Regions from separate parts of the Streptomyces sp. NPDC031274 genome, predicted to be linked through region 2. Evidence: predicted binding sites of a transcription regulator. Region 2 holds the regulator's gene; the other holds the start of a gene.
The links. The regulator HrcA, encoded in region 2, represses chaperone genes, less so after heat shock. The targets are predictions, from matches to a motif close to TTNGCACTCNGNNNNNCNGAGTGCNAA.

Region 1 (4,413 bases), on a different contig from region 2:
GGCGGGGCTCATCGACCCCACTCTCACCACGGTCGTGTTGAACACGGGTGACGGCCTCAAGACCCTCGACGCTGTTGCCGAGACGTCTCAGGCGACTGCGACGATCAAGCCCAGCCTCGACGCGTTTCGCGCCGCGGGTCTTGCCGATTAATCGCCGTAGGGCCTGATCGCCGTCGTCGAACGGCGGTCGTGGTCCGTCCTCGCGCAGTTCCTCGCGCCCCTGACGGGGCGCTTCCTCCCCGTATCAAGAGGTGAATTCCATGAGCGTCAACGTTCGCATTCCCACCATTCTTCGCACCTACACCGGCGGCAAGTCCGAGGTCGCCGCCGAGGGCGCCAACCTCTCCGAGGTCATTGCCGATCTTGAGGCCAAGCACGCCGGTATCGCGGCCCGTGTCCTTGACGACCAGGGCAAGCTGCGGCGCTTCGTGAACGTGTACGTGAACGACGACGACGTCCGTTTCGAGCAGGGCCTTGAGACCGCGACGCCGGACGGCGCCGGCGTCTCGATCATTCCCGCCGTCGCGGGCGGTTGCTGAATCCGCCTGAAAGCACGCAGCGTCACCTCTATTGCCCCCTCCGCGAGAGAAGCGGAGGGGGCAATTCCATGTGGTTGAGCGCGGTACAGTTGGGAAGCAAGCTTCGCTTTTGGCGTCGAGCGCGTAGACGAAGTCGGCCCCGGGCCGACAAGAAGTAGCCAAAGCGCCTTGCCCTTTTGAGTCTATTGCGGCATTTGCCCGGCCCGACTTGCCCTGAACTCCGGCAAATTCTCCGCATATTTCCGATCGCGCGTGCCCAGAATTCTCGTCCGATTGACCTGTTGCAGAGGGCAGTTGGGCAGATACATTCAGCGGCGGTCGACGCGTTCCGGCGCACGCCTCCACAACCCATTGGGGGGGTGAGGTCTGACCCGGGCCCGCGAAGTGCGGGTCCGTGCAAGGGCCAGTAATAGGGGAGTTAGGCATGGCTCAGGGCACCGTCAAGTGGTTCAACGCGGAGAAGGGGTACGGCTTCATCGCGGTCGACGGTGGTGCGGATGTTTTCGTCCACTACAGCGCGATTCAGATGGACGGTTACCGCACCCTTGAAGAAGGTCAGCGAGTGGAGTTCGAGATCTCGCAGGGCCAGAAGGGTCCACAGGCGGACATGGTCAAGCTCGCCGTCTGATCTCGGCGCGATCGGCCAGCGACTTAGCGAGTGACGAGGGGCCCGTATCCCGACAGGGGTACGGGCCCCTCGTGCGTACGCCCCCGGATGTGCGCCCCCCATGTGTCTGGGATCCGTGAGAGACGCTTGCACTCGTAGGGGTCGAGTGCTAATCATTGGGCTTAGCACTCTCCTAGTGAGAGTGACAGAACTTGGATCGGGTCGGTGAGGCCCGCAGGCCGGGTGGGGCAAGGAACCACACGGTTTGCAGGCCGTCCGTCGCGGGCACCGATGCGATCCGGAGCATGCCACCCCTGTCCGGGAGGACCACTTCACATGGCCAAGATCATCGCGTTCGACGAGGAGGCACGGCGCGGCCTCGAGCGCGGCATGAACCAGCTCGCCGACGCCGTCAAGGTGACCCTGGGCCCCAAGGGTCGCAACGTCGTCCTCGAGAAGAAGTGGGGTGCCCCCACGATCACCAACGATGGTGTTTCCATCGCCAAGGAGATCGAGCTCGAGGACCCGTACGAGAAGATCGGCGCCGAGCTGGTCAAGGAGGTCGCGAAGAAGACGGACGACGTCGCCGGTGACGGCACGACGACCGCGACCGTCCTGGCGCAGGCGCTGGTCCGCGAGGGCCTGCGCAACGTAGCCGCCGGTGCCAACCCGATGGCCCTCAAGCGTGGCATCGAGAAGGCCGTCGAGGCCGTCTCGGGCGCCCTGCTCGAGCAGGCCAAGGACGTGGAGACCAAGGAGCAGATCGCTTCGACCGCCTCCATCTCCGCCGCCGACACCCAGATCGGCGAGCTCATCGCCGAGGCGATGGACAAGGTCGGCAAGGAAGGCGTCATCACCGTCGAGGAGTCGCAGACCTTCGGGCTCGAGCTTGAGCTCACCGAGGGCATGCGCTTCGACAAGGGCTACATCTCGGCGTACTTCGCCACCGACATGGAGCGTATGGAGGCGTCGCTCGACGACCCGTACATCCTGATCGTCAACTCGAAGATCTCGAACGTGAAGGACCTCCTTCCGCTCCTCGAGAAGGTCATGCAGTCCGGCAAGCCGCTGCTGATCATCGCCGAGGACGTCGAGGGCGAGGCCCTGTCGACCCTGGTCGTCAACAAGATCCGTGGCACGTTCAAGTCCGTCGCCGTCAAGGCCCCGGGCTTCGGTGACCGCCGCAAGGCCATGCTCGGCGACATCGCCATCCTCACCGGTGGCACCGTCATCTCCGAGGAGGTCGGCCTCAAGCTGGAGAACGCCGGTCTCGACCTGCTCGGCCGCGCCCGCAAGGTCGTCATCACCAAGGACGAGACCACGATCGTCGACGGCTCCGGTGAGAGCGACCAGGTCCAGGGTCGCGTCAACCAGATCCGCGCCGAGATCGAGAACTCGGACAGCGACTACGACCGCGAGAAGCTGCAGGAGCGCCTGGCGAAGCTCGCCGGCGGTGTTGCGGTCATCAAGGCCGGTGCCGCGACCGAGGTGGAGCTCAAGGAGCGCAAGCACCGCATCGAGGACGCCGTTCGCAACGCGAAGGCCGCCGTCGAAGAGGGCATCGTCGCCGGTGGTGGCGTGGCCCTCATCCAGGCCGCCGCTGTCTTCGAGAAGCTTGAGCTCGAGGGCGACGAGGCCACCGGTGCCGCCGCTGTGAAGCTGGCCCTTGAGGCCCCGCTGAAGCAGATCGCGGTCAACGCCGGCCTTGAGGGCGGTGTCGTCGTCGAGAAGGTGCGCAACCTCACCGTCGGCCACGGCCTGAACGCCGCGACCGGTGAGTACGTCGACATGATCGCCGAGGGCATCCTCGACCCGGCGAAGGTCACGCGCTCTGCCCTGCAGAACGCCGCGTCGATCGCCGCGCTGTTCCTCACCACCGAGGCCGTCATCGCCGACAAGCCGGAGAAGGCGGGCGCTGCCCCGGCCGGCGGCGGCATGCCGGGCGGTGACATGGACTTCTGAGCCTCTTCGGCTCGGTAGGCCAGTCTTCACGTACCGAGGGCGGTACCCCTTCTCAGGAAGGGGTACCGCCCTCGGGCGTTGCCAGGGCATAGGCGATGCCGTCGTCGATGTCGGACTCAAGCCCCTTGCGGAAGGCGGCCTCGTACGCCGGGTCGCCGATGGCGTCGCGGATCCGGCGCTCGCAGGCCTGGCGGACGGCAACGAGATAGGGACTTCCCATCTGTGCGACGCCGCTGGAGCGCCAGAGGACATCGGAGATACCGAGCAGCCGCCCGGTCTGCTCGGGGTCGGCCATGGCCGAGGTCAGCGCGTCGATGCTCAGGGCGGCACCGAAGACGTCGCGGAACCGCCATTTGATCGGCAGGGCGTCGCGGGCGTGCCGCACGGCCGACTCCGGGTCGCCGTTGCTCAGCGCGGCCCTGGACAGCAGGTCGAAGGCGTAACTGCGCATCCACAGCTCGCCGTGCCGCTCGCACTCCTCGCGCAGGGCGTCGGCGCTCGCGGTGGCCCGGTCGAACTCGCCCAGATGGAGTCGGGCGAACGCCAGGACGCCGAGCACGAGGAGCTTGACGGCGGGGGAACCGCCGCCGCAGCCGGGCGACCCGGCCGCCGGTGCGAGCAGGACGATCGTCCGCGCGGGGCGGCCGGTCAGCGCAAGGCGGGCCCCTTCGAGGTAGAGAGCGGCGTCGGCCGCCGCCGGATCGTCGACCCGGTCCGCCAACGACGCGCAGATGTGCACCAGTTGGGTGGAGGCTTCGAGGTCGCCCTGCACGAGGGAGACCGATCCACAGGTCCACAGGGCCCAGAAGCGTTCCCGTTCGGCGCCCGGACCGGGGGTCTTGGCAAGGGCCCGCTCCAAGTAGTGACGGCCTTCGCGCTGGAAGCCGCAGCAGAACCAGAAGAACCACAGACTGCCGGTCATCTCAAGGCTGTCACGCGGGTCCGGCTCCGCGAGGCAGCTCTCCAGAGCCGCGCGGAGGTTGGCGTGCTCGGCCGTGCACCTCTCGTACCAGGCCACCTGGTCGGGGCCGGCCCACTTCCGGCCGCCGGTGCGGGCCAGCCAGCGGTAGTAGTCCCGGTGCCGCTCCGCGAGACGCTTGTCCTCGCCGAGATTGCGCAGCCACTCCTCGCCGTACTCACGGACGGTGTCCAGCATCGAGTACCGCAGGCCCCGCTGGGTCTCCACCGACCGCAGGAGGGACTTGTCCACAAGGGCGGAGAGCAGCCCCCCGATCTGCCCGCTGCCGAGCGGGCCGACGGCGCAGACCAGTTCGGCCGCCTCCTGCTCGAAGCCGTCGGCGAAGA
Region 2 (4,413 bases):
GCGAGCTTGGCGTCGTAGTTGTCGTCACGGCCGCTGTCCGGATCGCCGAGCTGCGTCTCGTACCAGGTGGCCTCACCGGCGAGCTGGTTGCGGTAGACGTCGACGGCGGCGGCATCGGCGTACTCGGGCTGCGGCATGAAGAGGTTCACGCCGAAGGGCCTGCTCGTGAGCCCGCGCAACTGTTTGATCTCCTGGTACATCCCGTCGGCGGTTTTGTACCCGGCGGCGAGATAACCGAGCCCCCCGGCCTCGGATACGGCCGCGGCGAGCTGGGGGCACGAAGCGCCGCCCGCCATAGGGGCCTGCACGATCGGATGGCGGCAGAGATCGGTCAGCGCGGAGGACATGAACGCATCGTGCCATGCCCCGGGCAACCGTCCGAATCGCGCCTTGCACCGGGCCCCGGGGCGCCCTGTGAGGGGCGCGGGGAACTGCGCGAGCAACCCAAGACGGCCCGCGGACGAAAACGGCAAGTGCCCCCGGCGCGAACATCCGCGACCGGGGGCACAGAAAAGACACCGCTCCAGGCGCTACCGCCCGTTGAACGCATCCTTCAAGCGCGAGAACAACCCCTGCTGCCCCGGCTGGAACTGCCCCGTGGGCCGCTCCTCGCCCCGCAGCACGGCAAGCTCCCGAAGGACCCGCTCCTGCTCCGCGTCCAGCTTGCTCGGCGTGAGGACCTCGACGTGCACGATGAGGTCACCTCGCCCGCCGCCCCGCAGGTGCGTGATGCCCCTGCCGTGCAGCGGCACCGACTGGCCGGACTGCGTGCCCGGCCGGATGTCGACCTCCTCCATGCCGTCCAGCGTCTCCAGGGGCACCTTGGTGCCCAGAGCCGCGGCCGTCATGGGGATGGTGACCGTGCAGTGCAGGTCGTCCCCGCGCCGCTGGAACACGGCGTGCGGCAGCTCGTGGATCTCCACGTACAGGTCACCGGCGGGGCCGCCGCCGGGGCCGACCTCACCCTCACCCGCGAGCTGGATCCGCGTGCCGTTGTCGACACCGGCGGGGATCTTCACGGTGAGCGTCCGCCGCGACCGGATGCGGCCGTCGCCGGCGCACTCCGGGCACGGGGTGGGCACGACCGTGCCGAAGCCCTGACACTGCGGGCACGGCCGCGACGTCATGACCTGACCGAGGAAGGACCGCGTGACCTGCGACACCTCACCGCGACCGCGGCACATGTCACACGTCTGAGCGGACGTTCCCGGTGCGGCGCCTTCACCGCTGCAGGTCGTACAGACGACCGCCGTGTCGACCTGTATGTCCTTGGTGGTCCCGAAGGCCGCCTCGTCCAGGTCGATCTCGAGCCGGATCATGGCGTCCTGGCCACGGCGCGTGCGCGACCGGGGGCCACGCTGCGACGCCGTCCCGAAGAACGCGTCCATGATGTCCGAGAAGTTGCCGAAGCCACCGGCTCCGAAACCGCCCGCACCGCCGCCGCCCGCCTGGGACAGCGGGTCACCGCCGAGGTCGTAGACCTGCTTCTTCTGCGGGTCCGACAACACCTCGTACGCGGCGTTGATCTCCTTGAAGCGCTCCTGAGTCTTCGGATCCGGATTCACATCCGGGTGAAGCTCACGCGCCAGCCTCCGGAAGGCCTTCTTGATCTCGTCCTGGGAAGCGTCGCGGCGCACGCCTAGTACGGCGTAGTAGTCCGTGGCCACTTACGACTCCGCCAGGATCTGTCCGACGTAACGTGCCACTGCGCGTACTGCTCCCATCGTTCCCGGATAGTCCATGCGGGTCGGGCCGACCACGCCGAGTTTGGCTACTGCCTCGCTGCCCGAACCGTAGCCGACGGAGACCACGGACGTAGAGCTGAGTCCCTCATGGGCGTTCTCATGACCGATCCGTACGGTCATGCCCGAATCTGTGGCCTCGCCAAGCAACTTGAGCAGAACGACCTGCTCCTCAAGGGCCTCAAGCACTGGCCTGATGGTGAGGGGAAAATCATGTCCGAAGCGGGTGAGATTGGCCGTTCCGCCGATCATCAGCCGTTCCTCGGTCTCCTCGACGAGGGTTTCGAGGAGCGTGGAGAGCACCGTCGCCACCGTGCCCCTGTCCTCCGCGTCGAAGGACTCCGTCATGTCCTGCACCAGCTGCGGCACGTCCGCGAAGCGACGGCCCGCGACCCTGCTGTTGAGCCGCGCCCGCAGATCCGCGAGCGAGGTCTCGCCGAACGGGGCGGGACAGTCGATCATGCGCTGCTCGACCCGGCCCGTGTCCGTGATCAGGACGAGCATCAGGCGGGCGGGAGCCAGTGAGAGCAGCTCCACGTGCCGCACCGTCGACCGCGTGAGCGACGGGTACTGCACGACCGCGACCTGCCGGGTCAGCTGCGCGAGCAGCCGCACCGTGCGCGCCACGACGTCGTCGAGGTCGACGGCGCCGTCGAGGAAGTTCTGGATGGCCCTGCGCTCCGGCGCCGCCATCGGCTTGACGCCCGCGAGCCGGTCGACGAAGAGGCGGTACCCCTTGTCGGTCGGGATGCGCCCCGCACTCGTATGAGGCTGGGCGATGAACCCTTCCTCCTCCAGTGCCGCCATGTCGTTGCGGACGGTGGCCGGGGAGACCCCGAGGCTGTGCCGCTCGGTGAGCGCCTTAGAGCCGACGGGCTCCTCGGTACCGACATAGTCGTGGACGATGGCGCGCAGCACTTCGAGCCTGCGTTCATTGAGCATCCGCGCACACCTCCACCTTTTTGCCCTGGAACCTCTACTGCCCTGTGACCCGCCTGGCACTCCCCTCGGGTGAGTGCCAGCCATTGTCGGGCCCAGTGTACGGCCGCGAGGTACGACCCCGGCAAGGGCCGGACCCCCTATGTCGGTTCAACCGGCAAGGCAGCGGCTGCCAAGGCGCCCGTACGGGGCTAGCGTCGGCTTATGAACGTGGCACTGGCATGGGACGAGGCGGGCTGGGAGCGGCTCGCGCCGCACGTGGGGCGGCGGCGCCTGCCGATCTGGGACTGCACGGCGGGTCTCGTGGTCGGCGGCGAATCGGCGCTGATGATCGAGGCGGGGGCGACCCTGCGCGAGGGGGCGGAGCTGCGCACGCAGGCGCGCGGCATTCTCGGCGGGGGACGCCGGGTCACCCACCTCGCCCTGACGCACCCGCACTTCGACCACGTGCTCGGCGCGGCGGCGTTCGCGGGCGTGGAGGTGTACGGCGCGGTCGGCATCGACACGGTCCTCGCGGGCGGCCGCGACGAGCTGCGTGCGTCGGCGGTCCGGCACGGGGTCCCCCCGGACGCCGCCGCGGAGGCCGCCGACCTGCTCGTCCGGCCGCACCACTCGGTGTGCGGGGAGTGGACGCTCGACCTGGGCGGCGGGGTGCGGGTGCTGCTCGCGAACGTCGGCCCGGGTCACACGGGCCACGACCTGGCGGTCCTGGTCACCGGCGCGGACGGCTCTGAGGAGATCGTCTTCTGCGGCGACCTGGTCGAGGAGTCGGGCGAACCGCAGGCGGGCGACGACGCGGTGCCGCAGCGGTGGCCGGCGGCGCTCGACCGGCTGCTCGACCTGGGCGGCGATGACGCCCTGTACGTGCCGGGGCACGGTGCGGTGGTCGATGCGGCTTTTGTCCGCGCGCAACGCGCCACACTGGCGGCCCGCTTCGGCGTGTCGTAGCCAGCCCCACGCCCTTTCTCTTATCGTCGTGCGAATGCTCCCACCCGTCTCCCGCCAGCACCCTTCCAGCGAGGGCCCTGCGGGCCCGCAGCGCCGTCTGTACTCCCCTGACCTCACGCCGCCATGGAAGAAGCCGAAGCCCGTGCCGGAGGTCGCCGCGGAGGCGGACCTCGTGGTGGAGGAGCTGAGCACCGGCTTCTGCGGAGCGGTGATCCGCTGCGAGAAGACGGCGGAGGGTCCGACGGTGACCCTGGAGGACCGCTTCGGCAAGCAGCGGGTCTTCCCGATGACTCCCGGGGGCTTCGACCTGGAGGGCCGGACGGTCACGCTCGTCCGCCCGTCGGCGACCGCTCCTCCCGTACGTCCCACACGCACCGCGTCCGGTTCGGTGGCCGTACCGGGAGCGCGGGCCCGGGTCGCCCGTGCCGGTCGGATCTACGTCGAGGGGCGGCACGACGCGGAACTCGTCGAGCGGGTGTGGGGCGACGACCTGCGCATCGAGGGCGTGGTCGTCGAGTACCTGGAAGGCATCGACGACCTCCCCGCGATCGTCACGGAGTTCTCCCCCGGCCCCGACGCGCGCCTCGGCGTCCTGGTGGACCACCTGGTACCCGGCTCCAAGGAGTCGAGGATCGCGGCGGAGGTGAGTTCTTCCTCGGCCCTTGTGGTGGGGCACCCCTATATCGACGTGTGGGAGGCGGTGAAGCCGTCGTCGGTGGGGATCGAGGCGTGGCCCCGGGTCCCGCGCGGCCAGGACTGGAAGACGGGCGTCTGCGAGGCGCTC

Region 1: a site for HrcA is predicted at 1,329-1,355, ahead of groL (chaperonin GroEL). Genes of this name have one in related genera too.

Annotation. Positions count from the first base shown of each region.
Region 1 covers NZ_JBVIHP010000020.1:29,866-34,278, forward strand. The annotation lists gene thrC (threonine synthase) at 1-151, shown strand, start outside; gene ACZ5CR_RS28875 (MoaD/ThiS family protein) at 261-539, shown strand; gene ACZ5CR_RS28880 (cold-shock protein) at 964-1,167, shown strand; gene groL (chaperonin GroEL) at 1,483-3,108, shown strand; gene ACZ5CR_RS28890 (ATP-binding protein) at 3,161-4,413, opposite strand, start outside.
Region 2 covers NZ_JBVIHP010000003.1:309,741-314,153, reverse strand. The annotation lists gene ACZ5CR_RS06905 (nitronate monooxygenase) at 1-347, opposite strand, end outside; gene dnaJ (molecular chaperone DnaJ) at 531-1,667, opposite strand; gene hrcA (heat-inducible transcriptional repressor HrcA) at 1,668-2,684, opposite strand; gene ACZ5CR_RS06890 (MBL fold metallo-hydrolase) at 2,886-3,629, shown strand; gene ACZ5CR_RS06885 (DUF3097 domain-containing protein) at 3,664-4,413, shown strand, end outside.